2 regions of the Exiguobacterium abrahamii genome follow, and region 1 is predicted to be linked to the other one. Evidence: riboswitches for the same ligand, from Rfam matches in the RefSeq annotation. Region 1 holds a riboswitch; the other holds the start of a gene.

Region 1 (7,794 bases):
CATACACGCGTTGATCAACTAACGTCTGCCCCCATTGTTTCGTCCGTTTTTCGTGCGACAACTGTGCTAAATACGGATCTGGAATGATACCTTGATACGTCTCCCGCCAGGCGTCAATATGAACGCGCGCGATAGCTGACGCATCTTCAAGACGTGCTTCACGAATATTCATAACGCAATGATGAAGCGACGTGTCTCGCGTCCATTACGAACAGTCGGCTCAATTTCTCGTCCGCCGTTCGCCAAGATGACACGGAGAGATGCTAGATTATCAACGCCACACGTCAACAGCACTTGATCGAGTCCACGTTGCCGTGCTTCTTCTAGCGCTAAACGGAGCCCGGTCGTCGCATATCCTTTCTGACGCTCGGATGGTCGGATGCCGTATCCGATGTGTCCACCGTACAACTTCAAGTTCTCCGTCAACTCATGCCGGAAGTTCAACGCGCCGACGATTCGTTGTCCGTCGACCATCCAGTACGTCGAATGGGTGACAAGACCCGGTCTGACCGTTGTCTCCATTTCCTTCAGTTCCGCAAAATAAGCGCCGAGCGGCTCATATGTGTCTCCGACTGCTTCCGGCACGATCGTTTCGCCCGACTCTCGCCAGTCTTCTAAAAAGGCGCGGTATTCTGTCTCCCATGCGAGGGTTGGTTTCATCAACTGCATCATTGGTGATTGCGCACCTCCTCTTCAATCAAACGATCGAGCCAGTCATCGATGTGCTGGAACAGATAGCCCGCTTGTTTTGCGGCTGTCGTATCCATATAAAAATCACGTTCCGGCGCAAGAGGCGATTCATCCTCTCCTTTTGCGACGAGTTGACTTGTCGTTCCCGCAACGCGGTCGATTTTATCCATCAGGTCTTGAATCGATAAGACACCGTCACTCGCAGCGTTGATCGGTCCTGTCAGTTCCGAACGACCACACCACTCAAGAAAGGCAGCGGCTTCATAACTGGAGATATAGCCCATCTTCGCATAACTGTTTTCAGCAACAATCGGACGCCCGTCAAGCGCCCGCTTAATATGAAAGACGAGTCGCTCCGTGTAGTCATCTGGTCCGAGAACGACCGGGAAACGGACAGCAACGACTGGGAACGTCGCCCGTTGGAAGAAATAACTCTCCGCTTGGCGTTTCCCTTCGCCATATCCATGTTCTTTCTCGAGGTCATATTTCCCGGGAAACGGATTATAGGCACGCTCCGTGATATTCGCACCACCGTCTTCATAGACAGACATCGTCGACGTCAACACGTAGCGTCCGACTTTCCCTTCAAACGCGTCAATCGCAAGCTTTGCTTGATACGGCGTGAAACAGATATTGTCATAGATGACATCCCAGTGCTGCTGGCTTAAGTCCTTCATCGTACTACTTGACGTCCGGTCCCCTTTAAAGAATGTCAAGCCCTTCGCGACCGGTGGCGTATGCTCGCCGCGTGTGACGATTGTCACGTCATCCCCCGAATCGGCTAAACGAATCGCAAGCCGGCGTCCGAAGTAGCGTGTTCCCCCGAAGATCAATACTTTTCTCATCCTGAAGCCCTCCCTGTTCGTAGTAGCATTCACTCTCTTAATATTTCGAGTCAACGGAACAGGTCTCCTGTATACGGACAATAAAAAAATCGTGGACGATGTCCACGATTGGATTCATTAACAGCCACCCGGTGTCCCGGCATTCGTTGCCGTCCGGAACGAAGTCCCGCAACCGCATGTTGCGATGGCATTTGGATTCGTGATCGTGAATCCGCCGCCAAGCATCGACTGTTTATAATCGATCTCCAGTCCTTTGACGACCGGGTAATCTTTTTCGTCCACGATGACGGTCACGCCGTGCTGTTCGAAAACGAGATCCGTTTCTTTCTGTTGGTCGAATCCCATTCCGTACGACAGACCACTACATCCACCACCTTGGACGAGCATCCGAAGATTCCGTTCATCTGCTGGTGCCTGCGCCATCATGTCCTGGACTTGTAGCGCTGCTGCCTCCGTTAAATGGATCATGTCATCACCTTCCTTTTCTTTAGTATACGCAACTTCTGAGTGAATCGAAACCTAGTTGCTTGAAACTATCTTGAATTCGTTGTATAAATGGTATGTACAACAAAATAATCGTTCCATCTTCAGGGCAGGGTGAAATTCCCGACCGGCGGTAAACAACTATTATGAGTTGAAGCCCGCGAGCGAATAGGGCGCTATTTGCTGATTCTGTGTAATTCAGGAGCCGACAGTATAGTCTGGATGGGAGAAGATGGCGGCATGAGTTTGAATTTGATCGATTTTTGCAATAATCGATTAGGTTTATTTAATGCGGACTTCTCCCCTGTTGATCTCATCAATAGGGGTTTCTTTATGGACGCAGTCATGCCAATACTTCATCGAGAGGAACGAGCAAAAGGAGACAATACTCGTATGAAACGCACACAAAAAATGGTCACTCTGTCAATGTTAGGTTCAATCTCATTTGTTCTTATGCTTATCAATTTTCCACTACCGTTCTTACCGAACTATCTGAAGATCGACTTCAGTGATGTTCCTGCTCTCGTCGCAGCGATCATGTTCTCACCGGTCGCAGGAGTCATCGTCGAAGCATTGAAGAACGTGTTATATTACATCTTCCGCGGAAGTGGTGTTCCAGTTGGAGAATTCGCAAACTTTGCTGCTGGCGTCGCATTCGTGCTTCCTGTCAGCTGGTTCTACCATAAAAAGAAATCAACACAAGGTCTCGCAACTGGTCTCGTCGCTGGTACGATCACGATGGCACTCGGTCTTGCGATCCTCAACTATATCTTGATCCTTCCAGCGTATGCATGGTTCCTCGGTATGGATTACATGGCGGATCCAGCTGTCAAATGGACAGCGATCACAGCCGGTATCTTACCGTTTAACGTCATCAAGGCGTTGTTCATCTCGGCACTCTTCATTCCGTTGTTCTTGAAACTACGACCATGGATGATGCGCCGTCAACAATCTGCCTGATCCGAAAAGCTGCGCCCGCTGACGGACACGAATCCCCTCGCTCAGACGAACGAGGGGATTTTTTGGCTGTCCGTGCTCACAGCTCATTCTCTTCGATTTTTAGGTAAATCTTTTCAAGCAACTCTTCCGGCGTCTCGCCTACGACGGTCTCACCATCGACGAGACAAAAATGATCAAGCGAACAAATGCCGCAATAACCGAGGCAACCGTATTCGACGACGTCGACGTTCGGATCACGTTCGAGTTGCTCCATGACGACCTGTGTACCAGCCGCTAAGTTACTGATACAAAATTCAATAATCGGATTCACTTTTTTTCCTCCTTCAAGCAGGAAACGACCTGCCTCATGTCGTATTATACAAGGTCAGACTGATTTAGGGGAACTAAGGGGGATTTTACGTTATGAAGCAATTGGTTGTACTCGGCGGAGGATATGGTGGAATGCGGATTTGTGAGCGATTCAAGGACGAGGAAGTTGCCGTCACGCTCGTTGACCGTCTACCGTACCACGCACTCAAAACGGAATATTACGCACTCGCAGCAGGTACATTATCAGATCGGGATGTCCGGATTGAATTTCCGGAGGGGAAACATCTTACTTATAAATATGGACATGTCATTAAAATCTCACCAGAGACGAATACGGTCCACCTGCAGGACGGATCAGAATTATTCTATGATGACTTGATCATCGCTCTCGGTTGTGAGGATAAATACCACAACATTCCGGGTGCTCAAGAGTTTACATACAGCATCCAGACACTTGAAGAATCGCGTAAGACACAGCAAGCGATCTGTGGTCTGTCGCCGGGGTCCGTCGTCTCGATCGTCGGTGCTGGTCTATCCGGTGTCGAACTTGCCAGTGAACTGCACGAGAGCCGGAAGGATTTAACGATTCGTCTGTTCGACCGCGGTCCATCCGTCTTGTCGTTCTTATCCGACAAAGTCTCGTCTTACGTCCAGGAATGGTTCGAGGAGCATGACGTGGAAGTCATCAACAATTCGAACGTCACGCTCGTCACAGCGGACGACGTGCGAAACGGCGACGATACGTACCCGTCGGACTTGACGATTTGGACGGCAGGTACGCAGCCGGTCAAGGTCGTTCGTGATCTCGGCTTTGCTGCAGACAGTGGCGGTCGGATCAAATTGACGGAACATCACCATGTACCAGAATACGATAACGTCTTCGTCATCGGCGATTGTGCCAGCTTGCCGTATGCACCAAGCGGTCAACTCGCAGAACATCAGGCAGAACAAGTCGTCGACGTCTTGCAAGCGAAGTGGCAAGGGAAGAAATTGCCGAAACTGCCAGAAATCAAACTGCGCGGAATGCTCGGATCGCTCGGGAAATCAGATGGTTTCGGGATCGTCATGGGCAAGCAAGCGCTGACGGGGAAAGTCCCACGTCTCTTAAAGTCCGGTGTCTTATGGAAACACAAAAAGATTAAATGAGCAAAAGAGGTGTCCCGATCTTTGGGATACCTCTTCTTCATTACCCCGTCTGACTTAACTTCGCATCAATCGCTGCCGTAATCGTCTTCAGCTTGACGTACCCCTCGTCAATCATCTCATCATCAAGCACGATCAATGGATAAAAATAGACATCCTCTTTCAAGGCTTCCGTCCATTGATCCGCTGTTGCTGTCTCGAAATCGACATAGCGTAGCGTCATCGCTTGCTCATATTTTCGCCCGAGGACGGCCTGTAGCCAACTGAACGTCTCTTCCGAGCTGGGTGCCCCGACACAACTCGGACAAGTGACCGCTGTCCCGTAAACCGTGATTTCCATCTTGAAGTCCCCCTTTTCAATTCTCTCCTCTTTAGTATACAAGTTTTCCAGATTGAGAACATTTTTCAACCCTGTTACAATGAAACTATACGAAAGGATGTGTTTACGCATGGAAATGTTTGATCAAGTGAATGAAGTTCTTGAAAAATTGCGTCCGTTCCTTCTTCGTGATGGAGGAGACGTTGAACTCGTAGATGTAGAAGACGGAATCGTAAAACTCCGTTTGATGGGAGCTTGTGGTAGCTGCCCAAGTTCAACGATCACATTGAAGGCCGGTATCGAACGTGCCCTTCTTGAAGAAGTCGCTGGCGTCGTTGAAGTCGAACAAGTCTTCTAATACATGAAATCCCGAACGAAATCTCGTTCGGGATTTTTTGATTTATAGAATCCATTCGGCTAACGTATCGACCATGTATGTCGGTTGACGATTCTGACCTTGAATGAAGACCGGTGTATGGACGCCAGAATTGACGTGCATCGTCCGGATGCCTCCATTGATTCCGAACAGGATATCCGTATGGTAGTTATCCCCGACCATGATGACGTCTTCTTTTGACAGACCAATCATCTCCGTTGCGATATCGACCATGACCGGTTCCGGTTTACCGATGAAGAACGGTTCCTTCTCCGTCGTCACGCGCAGGACGGACGTCAAGGCACCGTTACCTGGCAAGAAACCACGTTCTGTCGGAATGGCGATGTCTCCGTTCGTCGAGATGAACCGGGCACCGGCACGAATTGCGAGGGCACCGACAGCGAGTTTTTCATACGTGATCTGACGGTCAAGACCGATGACGACGTAATCTGCTGCTTCCGTTGCGACGACGTCCAACCCTTCCCGTTCAAGCGCATCAATCAGTCCTGTTTCTCCGATCGCATAGACGCGTGCTTTCGGTGATAGATCAGCGATATAACGACCAGTCGCCATCGCACTCGTCAAGACGTGTTTCGCATCGGAATGAACACCCATCCCGCGTAATTTCTCCGCCACGGCTTCTGCCGTCATCGACGCATTATTCGTCACGAACAAATACGGAATGCCTTCTGCTTGCAGACGATTGACGAAATCGACCGCTTCTTTTACCGGTTCCGTTCCGTTATACATCGTTCCATCTAAATCAAATAAATAGCCTTTTGCCTTCATCCTGACTCACTCCTCGTTTGGTAAAAATGCAGACACCGGTCCGAGTTCTGTCTCGATATACCGGCGAATCGCTTCCGGGAAACGACGTAGTTCTGCTTCCTCTGTCTCAAGTACCGCCCGAATCTCCGCCATACTCGACTGTGTGAATGACCGGACGATCAACGTACGTAACGCAACGAGCTTCTTCAGACTCGTCGCGAGCGGTCCATCGATGACCTTCTCATCTTCTAAGATGAGAATGATATCTTCATAACTTCCCGGATCCCGCATGATGAATCCATCAATCATACTGTTTCCGATGTCGATGACACTCTCGATGACTAAAAAACCGATCCGCTCCATAGCCAGTGCCGTCGTCACCGGATCCCCCGTAACTTCCTTACTTTGTCGAAGTGCCGTCTCATAACAGACGACCGTCTCTTCGATTTTTTGACGATTGATGAAATACATCTTCATTCCCCCTCACATCCTCCATTTTATCGTTATCCGGCAATCCTGAAAAGCAGAAAGGTCATTTGCATCACATTCCCCAATGTGTTATCCTCAATTTAGATTTTTGCTGAAAATAGTATGTCACATTGGTGACGTGGAGGTTATATACATGGAACGGGAACTCGCATTGGAAATCGTACGCGCTACGGAAGCAGCAGCACTAGCTTCTGCTCAATGGATTGGTCGCGGTAAGAAAAATGAAGCGGATGATGCAGCAACGACTGCGATGCGCGAAGTCTTGAACACGGTCAACATGAACGGAACGGTCGTCATCGGCGAAGGCGAACTCGACGAAGCACCGATGCTCTTCATCGGCGAACGTGTCGGAACAGCGAACGGTCCAATCGTTGACATCGCCGTCGACCCGCTCGAAGGTACGAACATCGTCGCCAAAGGTCTCGGTAATGCGATGGTCGTCATCGCCGTCGCCGATCAAGGTGCCCTGCTCCACGCACCCGATATGTATATGGATAAATTAACAGTTGGACCGAACTTAAAAGGGCACGTCTCGCTCGACGATCCACTTGAAGTCATCATTGAAAAAGCAGCTCAATACAACAATAAACGGATTGAGGACGTCACGGTCATCATGCAAGATCGCCCGCGTCACGATCACTTCCGCGAAGCTGCGATGCGGATGGGCGCACGGGTTCGTCTGTTTGAAGACGGCGACGTCTCGGCTGGGATCGCACCACTCTCTCCTGCGACAGGAATCGATATCTTCATTGGTACAGGCGGTGCTCCTGAAGGTGTCATCACGGCTGCTGCCGTCAAAGCGATGGGCGGCGACATGCAGGCACGTTTACATCCGATGAACGAAGAAGAAACCGCTCGTGTCATCCGGATGGGGCTTGAAGATCCGCTTCAACTCTTGACGCTTGATGACCTTATTAAAAGCGACGATTGTATCTTTGCCGCGACAGGCGTCACGACGGGCGAAATGCTCGATGGCGTTAAGTTCTTGACGGATGATATCGTTGAGACGACATCCCTCGTCATGCGTTCAAAGACACGGACGATTCGAAAAGTCATCGCCGAGCATAGCTTATCGCGTAAACCATACTTGCAAAAAGTCCCCCAAACCCTTTAATCTGAAACAGATGTTAGGGAAATGAGGGAAGCTGAATGATGGAAGAACGTGATTTTTTATATGATGATGTTGAACAAACGAAGACACGCTTCGTCAGTTGGATTGGAGAAGCCAGTCGGTTTGATCTCGCCATCACCCACTCGGAGCATTTTTACGGTAAGATTCTCGTCTTGAATCTCTTATCGAATCGCTATGCGATCATCGGTGCGGACGATTTTGATGAACCTGGCTACATCGCGACGGCGTTTGACGTCGAAGACGATGCGGCAACGGAACTCGAGATGTATCTGCGCGCTTA
Region 2 (7,794 bases), 400 kb from region 1:
GGAGGCACTAAAAGAGGTCTTACGCCAGTTCCAAGTCTAAACGACAAGCCCCTCGTCTTCAGATCAGAAGAGAGGGGCTTGCTTTTTATTATTTATTGTCCTGCACCTGTGAGCGGTTGTGCGTCTTTTGCTTCCGCCGGTAATGTGATCTCGTCGATCTCATTGAATTTCGAGAACGTCGACTCATTCTTCATATTGAACTCAGTCTCTTTTTCAATCGCAAACACCATGTCCATGTCGAGAGACTTCGGATAGAACGTCTTCGCATCGTACGTCATCTTGTAGTTCATCTTCTTATAATCGATGCTATCCATCGCGTCTTTCATCTGTGCCATCTGTCCTGTCTGTTCGAGTGAATCCTTCATGAAGGCTTTCAGATCGTCACCACTCAGCTTAACGTCGATCTGATAGACGTCGCCCTCTTTTTTCGCTGTCCAATTATCTTTGTATTTCTTTAGGAGCTGTAGGTTTTGTTCCGTTGATGCCGATGATTCCATCGCTTCGACCATTTCGCCTAGCTCCGAAACATCTTGAACGATCCATTGTCCGTTTTGTGAGAGATACATTTTATCGTCAACGATATAACTCTCAATCGTCACATCTTTCCCGTCTTCAGGATTTTTCATCGTCATCGTCTGCTTCATCGCGAGCGGCTTTTGAATGATATCAGCTGAAACTTTCTGATCCATCGCCATCTCACCTGCTTTAGAGCTGACCGTTCCTTCCATATGGAACGATTTAATGTCTTCTTGAGCGGCCGTCGCTTTCTTTAATAGCTCTGTGTTCGAGAGTTCCCCTGACTTCGTCGAACCCGATCCGCTACCACTACCTGAATCCGTCTGTCCATCTTGGCATCCGGCAAGTCCAATCGATGCTGCGACAATCCCGGCTGCTACCCACCTTGTTTTCTTCATATTCATTTCCTCCTTTATACGCGTTACCCTGATTTACGAAAAACATTGGAAAATGTTTCAAACTTTCTTTAGTAGACCATTACCGTTCTACTTCAAAACGAACCCTCAAATTTCAAATCTACTATCCTTTTTTTGAAATTTGGTTCAGTATTCGCGAGATTTCTGCAAAAAAAACGGGGCTGACTCAAAAAAAGAATGACGCGTCTTTTCACGCCCTTTCCTCAGGCGAGACACAAGCCAGTATTCCTGCTTCATTCAAGCAGGAAAGCGGGTCTTGTTCGTCTCTGACAGCGCATAAATGCGCTTATTCCTGTAGGAGTGGCGTGTGACGCGTCATTCTTTTTGTTACGAGATAAGGATGGCAGATCATCATTCTGCCACCCTTATCTTTGTAGAGACTGACTTTTGAGTCAGCCCCGTTTCTGATTTGTTAGATCGTGCGTAAAAGATTTGCCATCTCAATCGCAGAAACCGCAGCTTCGTAGCCTTTGTTCCCAGCTTTCGTACCAGCACGTTCGACTGCTTGCTCGATCGAATCCGTCGTCAGGACACCAAAGATGATTGGTACGCCTGTGTCGCGTGATGCGCTCGCGACACCTTTCGCGACTTCGTTACAGACATAGTCATAGTGCGACGTCGCCCCGCGGATGACGGCGCCAAGCGTGATGACTGCGTCATACTTGCCGCTTTTCGCTAATTTTTCCGCGACGAGTGGAATTTCGAATGCTCCCGGAACCCACGCCGTATCGACAGCATCCGCTGCGACACCGTGACGACGGAAAGCGTCATTTGCTCCTCCGACGAGTTTTGAAGTGATCAATTCGTTAAAACGTGCAGCGACGATTGCGACGCGTAGTCCTTCTCCTGTTAAGAAACCTTCGTAGATCATGATGTGTGTCCTCCTTGGATATCGAGCCAGTGCCCGAGTTTCGTTTGTTTTGTTTTCAGATAACGCTGATTTTCAGGTTCAACCGGTACTTGATGGGGTACACGTTCGATGACTTCGATGCCTTCTTGTTCGAGCACCCGTTGTTTGTCCGGATTGTTCGTCATCAAGCGGATCTTCGTCACGCCGAGATCGCGCAACATGTTCGCTGCGACCGTATAATCACGCATGTCCGTCGGATAACCGAGTGCATGGTTCGCTTCGACCGTATCGAGTCCTTGTTCCTGCAACTCGTACGCTTTTAACTTCGCCATCAGACCGATGCCGCGTCCTTCCTGACGTAAATACAAGACGGCTCCACCTTCTCGTTCGATCCGCTCGAGTGCCGCATCGAGTTGCGGTCCACAATCGCACCGCTTCGAACCGAAGACGTCCCCTGTCAGGCATTCCGAGTGTAGACGGACGAGCATCCCGTCGTGTGCTTCGCCGGATAAGACAGCGACATGTTCTTTCTTATCTTGTGTCGTATAGCCAATCATCCGAAAGGCTCCGAACGTCGTCGGAAGTAACACTTCCGCCTCCCGCGTCAATGGACGCTCGAGATACGCGACGAGTGCTTCGATCGTAATCAGCTTCAAATCATGTTCTTCCTTGTAGAGAAGTAAATCATCGACCCGTGCCATCGTGCCATCTTCCTTAATGATTTCACAGATGACGGCGATCTCATCGCTACCGGCAAGACGGGCAAGATCGACACCCGCTTCCGTATGTCCGCGTCGTTCCCGGACACCACCCTCTTTTGCGATCAATGGGAAGATATGACCCGGTCGTTTGAAACGTTCCGGTCCATCCGTCAGCATTCGCTGAATCGTTAGCGACCGTTCCTCTGCACTGATACCGGTCTTCGCCTCTTCATGATCGATGCTGAGTGTGAATGCCGTTCCATGCGGATCCGTATTATTCGCTGTCATCGGAGCAAGTTCGAGTCGCTGTGCGATCCGCGGACTGACTGGTACACAGACGAGTCCTTTTCCGTATGTGATCATGAAGTTGATGTTTTCTGGTGTCGCGTGTTCTGCGAGCATGACGAGATCGCCTTCATTCTCACGATCCTCGTCATCACAGACGATGATCGGTCGTCCTTTTTTCAAATCTTCTATTGCGTCTTCAATCAAGTCGAATCCGTTCATTACATGTCGCCTCCTAAGAATGCTGCCCAGTCCGTCTGCTTCTCATGCCGCGTGAAATGATAGAGATGTTTCGCCATCATGTCACACTCGATATTGACGACTGCACCGCTTGCCAATCGATCAAACGTCGTCACTTGACGGGAGTGCGGAATCAATGAAATCGAGATCGTTTCCGGCGTGACGCGTTGCAACGTCAGGCTCGTACCGTTGATTGCGATCGAGCCTTTCGGAATACAATACTTTTGCCACGATCCGACATCAAACGTATAGACCATCGCTTCTCCATCCGGTCGCCGACTGATCAGCCGCGCTGTTCCGTCGATATGTCCACTGACGAAATGGCCGCCGAAGCGACCGTCTGCCGGCATCGCCCGTTCGAGTTGCAATGGGCTTCCGACGCGGTACGTGCCGAGTGCCGTCGACCGGATCGTGTCATGGACGGCATCTGCCGTGAAACCGGTCGGACTCATCGACGTGACCGTCAAACAAATCCCATCGACGGCGATGCTATCTCCGATCTTCGTTCCTTCGAGTACCCGATGCGCCTCAATTTCAAGCGCTAACCCGTTTGGTCGCGGGATCTTTCGTTTTAAGGTTCCGACTTCTTCAATCAATCCGGTGAACATGTCGTCTCCTCCTTTCGGATGTACGTCAGATGGAGATCCGGTCCGACCGTTTCAATCTGGTCGATTTGAAACCGATCTTCGATATCGTGCTGACTGTTCCACGCATTGCCTTCAAAAATCGATGGGGCTTGATAGACTTCAAGCCGATCAACGAGATCTGCCTCAAGAAAAGCAGCTTGAATCGTTGGTCCACCTTCAATCAAGACACTGCGGATGTCTTGTTCGTATAAGCGTTTCAAAATCGCTTCCGGCGTCTCATATTCACCTACGAGCACCGTCACTTGATCGTGACTAACACGCGGTACACTCGTTAGCCAATAGGTTGGATTTTTACCATCGCGGAAGACTTGTGCCGTCTCCGGAACCCGCCCCCGGCGATCAACGATTACTCGAATCGGCTCGATGCCTGACGATGCGCGTAACGTCAGTGCCGGATCATCGACGAGCACCGTCTCACTGCCGACGAGGATTGCATCGTGGCGTCCACGCAGGGCACGACCGTTCGCGCGTGCTTCTTCTGACGTGATCCAGCGCTGTTCACCTGTCGCCGCGATCCCGTTCATCGTCTGAGCGATTTTGACGGTCACGGTCGGGCGTTTTCGTTCGATCGTCTTCCAGAATGCCGTGTAGAGGGCTTCTGCCTCATGCCGTAACAAGCCGACCTCGACTTCGACTCCCGCGTCCTGTAGCCGTTTGATTCCGGAACCAGCGACGATCGCATGTTTGTCTTCCGTTGCGACGAAGACTCGTTTGATTCCTGCTTGGAGAATCGCTTCCGTACACGGTGGTGTCTTGCCGTGATGGTTGCATGGCTCGAGCGTCACATAGAGATCAGCACCACGGGCGGCTTCCCCTGCCATCCGTAAGGCTTCGACTTCTGCGTGCGGACCACCGGCAAACCGGTGCGCACCAAAACCGATGATGCGTCCTTGTTTGACGATGACACAGCCGACACTTGGATTCGGACTTGTTTGTCCGTGTAACATTTGTGCTAATTGCATGGCATAACTCATCATCTGTGACATCGCGTTCACTCCTTTCAAATGAAAAAGACGCCCCTTGAAAAAGGGGCGTCTGTATAGAAGGGTTCACGAAATACACGGTTCGCTCCCTGCATTTTTTCATGCAGAAAGAGACCATCTCCTGAAAACATTTTTTCAGAAAACGGCTTGAATCGTGTCGTTTCGTTCTTCTCCCATCCGGACTTTACCGTCGGCCCTGGAATCTCACCAAGTCAGCCATGATGCGTACATCACAGGTCGCGGGCTCGTCGATCAATCGATCGCATCACCGCCGGTTGGGATTTTCACCCTACCCCGAAGAACTGGATTATTGAGTTATACAATTTTAGACTAGCATATCTTTTTCAAGAAAACAAAGCGCAAATGCTTCTGTCTTGTCTCTTTTTTGATGTCGCTCCAGTTCTGTCACCCATCCCCAATTCGTGATCGACTGCATCTCAAAAACGACCGGAGCACTTGATAGCAGTGCATCCAGTCGTCGTTTTCCGCTTATAAATATCCGTTCTTCCGATCGTGGAATTCTTGAGCGATCGCCCCGCGCGTTCGTTCATCAGCGAGGACGCGAAGCGCTGTCCGAGCGAGGATTTTCGCCCCCGTGATCAATGCTTCATCTCCAGCTTCTGAACGAGCCGCTTCTTTAAATGCTTCCGTATGCGCGACGAGATCGTCCGGACCAATCTTGATATACGGATGGATCGTCGGAATAACTTGACTGATGTTACCGGCATCCGTCGAACCAAGACCCGGTCGTTCATCTAAGTGGACCTTTTCACCAAGCGCCTCTGCTTCTTCTTGGAACAGACGGTCGAACGTCCGGTTGAAGACGAGATTATCGACTTCATTTTGGAAGGCGATGACGTCAAGTGTCGCCCCAGTCGCGAGTGCCGCGCCTTGGGCGACGGCTTTGACTTTTTCCGTGACGGCATTCAATCGTTCTCGTGTCGTCGTCCGGATGAAGAAACGTGCTTTTGCGTATTCCGGGATGATGTTCGGCGCATCGCCTCCATGCGTGATGATTCCGTGAATCCGGACATCGTCCGGTAATTGCTGACGTAAAGCATTGATTCCGTTAAAGAGTTGGATGACCGCGTCGAGGGCATTGATGCCTTCTTCCGGTGACGCCGCTGCGTGTGCCGGACGACCCGTAAAGGCAAAGTCGAGTGGATCGACCGCAAGGGAAGAACCCGTAATCCGTGTTTGACCCGACGGATGAACCATTAAGGCTGCATCGATTCCTTCGAGTAACTGATGTTTGACGAAACTGCCTTTCGCACTACCGTTCGGTCCCCCTTCCTCGGCCGGTGTTCCAAGGACAACGACACTCCCGCCGACTTCATCGAGCACTTTACTGAGTGCGATCGCTGCCGCGACACTCGTCGTGCCGATGATGTTATGTCCGCACGCGTGACCAATGCCTGGTAACGCATCATATTCAGCCAGAAAGGCAATCGTCGCGCCTGGTCGGTCGCTCGACTTCTTCGCGAAGAATGCGGTCTCGTGTCCCGCGACGCCGAGTTCTACCGTAAAACCTTCCGCCGTTAGACGTTCCGCATGGAGCCGCGAAGCAAAGAATTCCTCGTTCCCGATTTCCGGCGTTGCATGAATCCGGTGACTTGTCTCAAGATGCGATTCCCGTTTTTGTTCGATGTCTTGTTCAATCGTCTCTACCCATGTCGTGCGTACTGGTGTCGTCATACTGTCCACTCTCCTTTTAAATTTATTCGCCGATATCGCTCAGTGGAACGAACGTCGGGATCGTACTGCCTTTATATTCTTTTTTGATGAAGGCCGCGACATCTTTTTGTTGATACAGCGACGCGATTTTTTTCAGTTCTTTTTTGTTCTTATCTTCCGTCCGTGTCGCGATGATGTTGATGTATGGTTTGGCTGTCTCGTTCTCATGAACGATCGAGTCCTTGATCGGGTTGAAGCCAGCGTCAACGGCAATGCCATTGTTGATGATTGATGCCGCGACGTCCGGTAAGACGCGTGGCGTTTGCCCGGCGACGATCGGAACGATTTTCAGCTTCTTCGGATTCTCGACGATCTTATCGACCGAGCCGTTGCCATCGAAGTCGTCCGGTAGCTTGATCAGACTCGCTTCTTGCAGTAATAAGAGGGCGCGCCCCATGTTCGTCGCTTCGTTCGGAACGGCGATTTTCCCGCCATTTGGAATGTCTTTGACGTCCTTGTATTTATCCGAGTAGATCCCCATCGGTGCGATGACGGTCGTCGCGATCGGTGATAGCTTCAACTTGTGTTCCTTCTTGAAGGCGTTGAAGTAGGAAATCGTCTGGAAGGCATTGGCGTCGATCTCGCCCTCAGCCAGTGCCATGTTCGGCTGGACATAATCGGAGAACTTGACGAGCTCGATTTTGATGCCTTCCTTCTCTGCTTTTTTCGCGACATAATCCCAAACTTGTGTGTCTGAACCGCTGACACCGAGCTTGATCGTCTTTTCGTCTTCTCCTGATGCTGCGCACCCGGCAAATAAAATCGTCGTGAGTGTTGCTCCAATTGCTACTGCTTTTTTCATGACTGAATCGCTCCCTTGATTAATGTCTTCTGATTTTTCGTGCGACGATGTTGCCTGTCGTCTGTAAGCCTTGGACTAAAATGACGAGAATCCCGACCGTGATGATCATGACTTTCGTATCGAATCGTTGATAACCATAAGTAATTGCTAAGTCACCCAAACCGCCACCACCGATGGCACCTGCCATCGCTGACGCCCCAATCAAGCCGACCGTCGCGATCGTTAAGTTCAGGATGAGTGAACCAAGTGCCTCCGGCAGAAGGAAGCGGAAAATCGTTTGAAACGGTGTTGCGCCCATCGCTTCTGCTGCTTCAAGAACGCCTTTATCGACTTCGAGTAACGAACTCTCAATCAAACGTGCCATGTACGGTGCGGCGTAAAAGACGAGCGGGACGATGGCGGCTTCTGTTCCGATCGATGTCTGAACGATCAAGCGCGTCAAGGGGATGATTGCGACGAGTAAGATGATGAACGGAATCGAGCGGAAAATATTGACGATACTGTTGAAGAACGTGAACAGTGGAACATTTTCAAGCAATGCGCCTTTTCGCGTGACAACAAGCAGGATCCCGAGTGGTAAACCGATCAAGGTCGAGAATAAGAGTGAGACGGATACCATC

What was found. Region 1 has a riboswitch for FMN ahead of ITJ88_RS02380 (ECF transporter S component). Riboswitches for the same ligand answer to the same signal wherever they lie in the genome.
Region 2: linked by a shared signal. The riboswitch ahead of ribD (bifunctional diaminohydroxyphosphoribosylaminopyrimidine deaminase/5-amino-6-(5-phosphoribosylamino)uracil reductase RibD) and the one ahead of ITJ88_RS02380 (ECF transporter S component) in region 1 are both predicted to bind FMN.

The regions. Positions count from the first base shown of each region.
Region 1 is NZ_JADOYC010000001.1:472,349-480,142, reverse strand. Features, by position in the region: gene ITJ88_RS02400 (GNAT family N-acetyltransferase) at 1-172, opposite strand, end outside; gene ITJ88_RS02395 (GNAT family N-acetyltransferase) at 169-672, opposite strand; gene ITJ88_RS02390 (NAD-dependent epimerase/dehydratase family protein) at 669-1,535, opposite strand; gene ITJ88_RS02385 (HesB/IscA family protein) at 1,653-2,003, opposite strand; FMN riboswitch at 2,115-2,256, shown strand; gene ITJ88_RS02380 (ECF transporter S component) at 2,412-2,978, shown strand; gene ITJ88_RS02375 (YuzB family protein) at 3,055-3,288, opposite strand; gene ITJ88_RS02370 (NAD(P)/FAD-dependent oxidoreductase) at 3,381-4,433, shown strand; gene ITJ88_RS02365 (DUF1462 family protein) at 4,474-4,770, opposite strand; gene ITJ88_RS02360 (NifU family protein) at 4,880-5,107, shown strand; gene ITJ88_RS02355 (TIGR01457 family HAD-type hydrolase) at 5,150-5,914, opposite strand; gene ITJ88_RS02350 (DUF86 domain-containing protein) at 5,921-6,364, opposite strand; gene glpX (class II fructose-bisphosphatase) at 6,516-7,496, shown strand; gene ITJ88_RS02340 (DUF3055 domain-containing protein) at 7,532-7,794, shown strand, end outside.
Region 2 is NZ_JADOYC010000001.1:72,254-80,047, reverse strand. Features, by position in the region: gene ITJ88_RS00450 (methyl-accepting chemotaxis protein) at 1-40, shown strand, start outside; gene ITJ88_RS00445 (DUF6612 family protein) at 93-914, opposite strand; gene ribH (6,7-dimethyl-8-ribityllumazine synthase) at 1,345-1,803, opposite strand; gene ribA (GTP cyclohydrolase II) at 1,800-2,990, opposite strand; gene ribE (riboflavin synthase) at 2,990-3,616, opposite strand; gene ribD (bifunctional diaminohydroxyphosphoribosylaminopyrimidine deaminase/5-amino-6-(5-phosphoribosylamino)uracil reductase RibD) at 3,601-4,641, opposite strand; FMN riboswitch at 4,800-4,944, opposite strand; gene ITJ88_RS00420 (M20 family metallopeptidase) at 5,128-6,333, opposite strand; gene ITJ88_RS00415 (MetQ/NlpA family ABC transporter substrate-binding protein) at 6,356-7,174, opposite strand; gene ITJ88_RS00410 (methionine ABC transporter permease) at 7,194-7,794, opposite strand, start outside.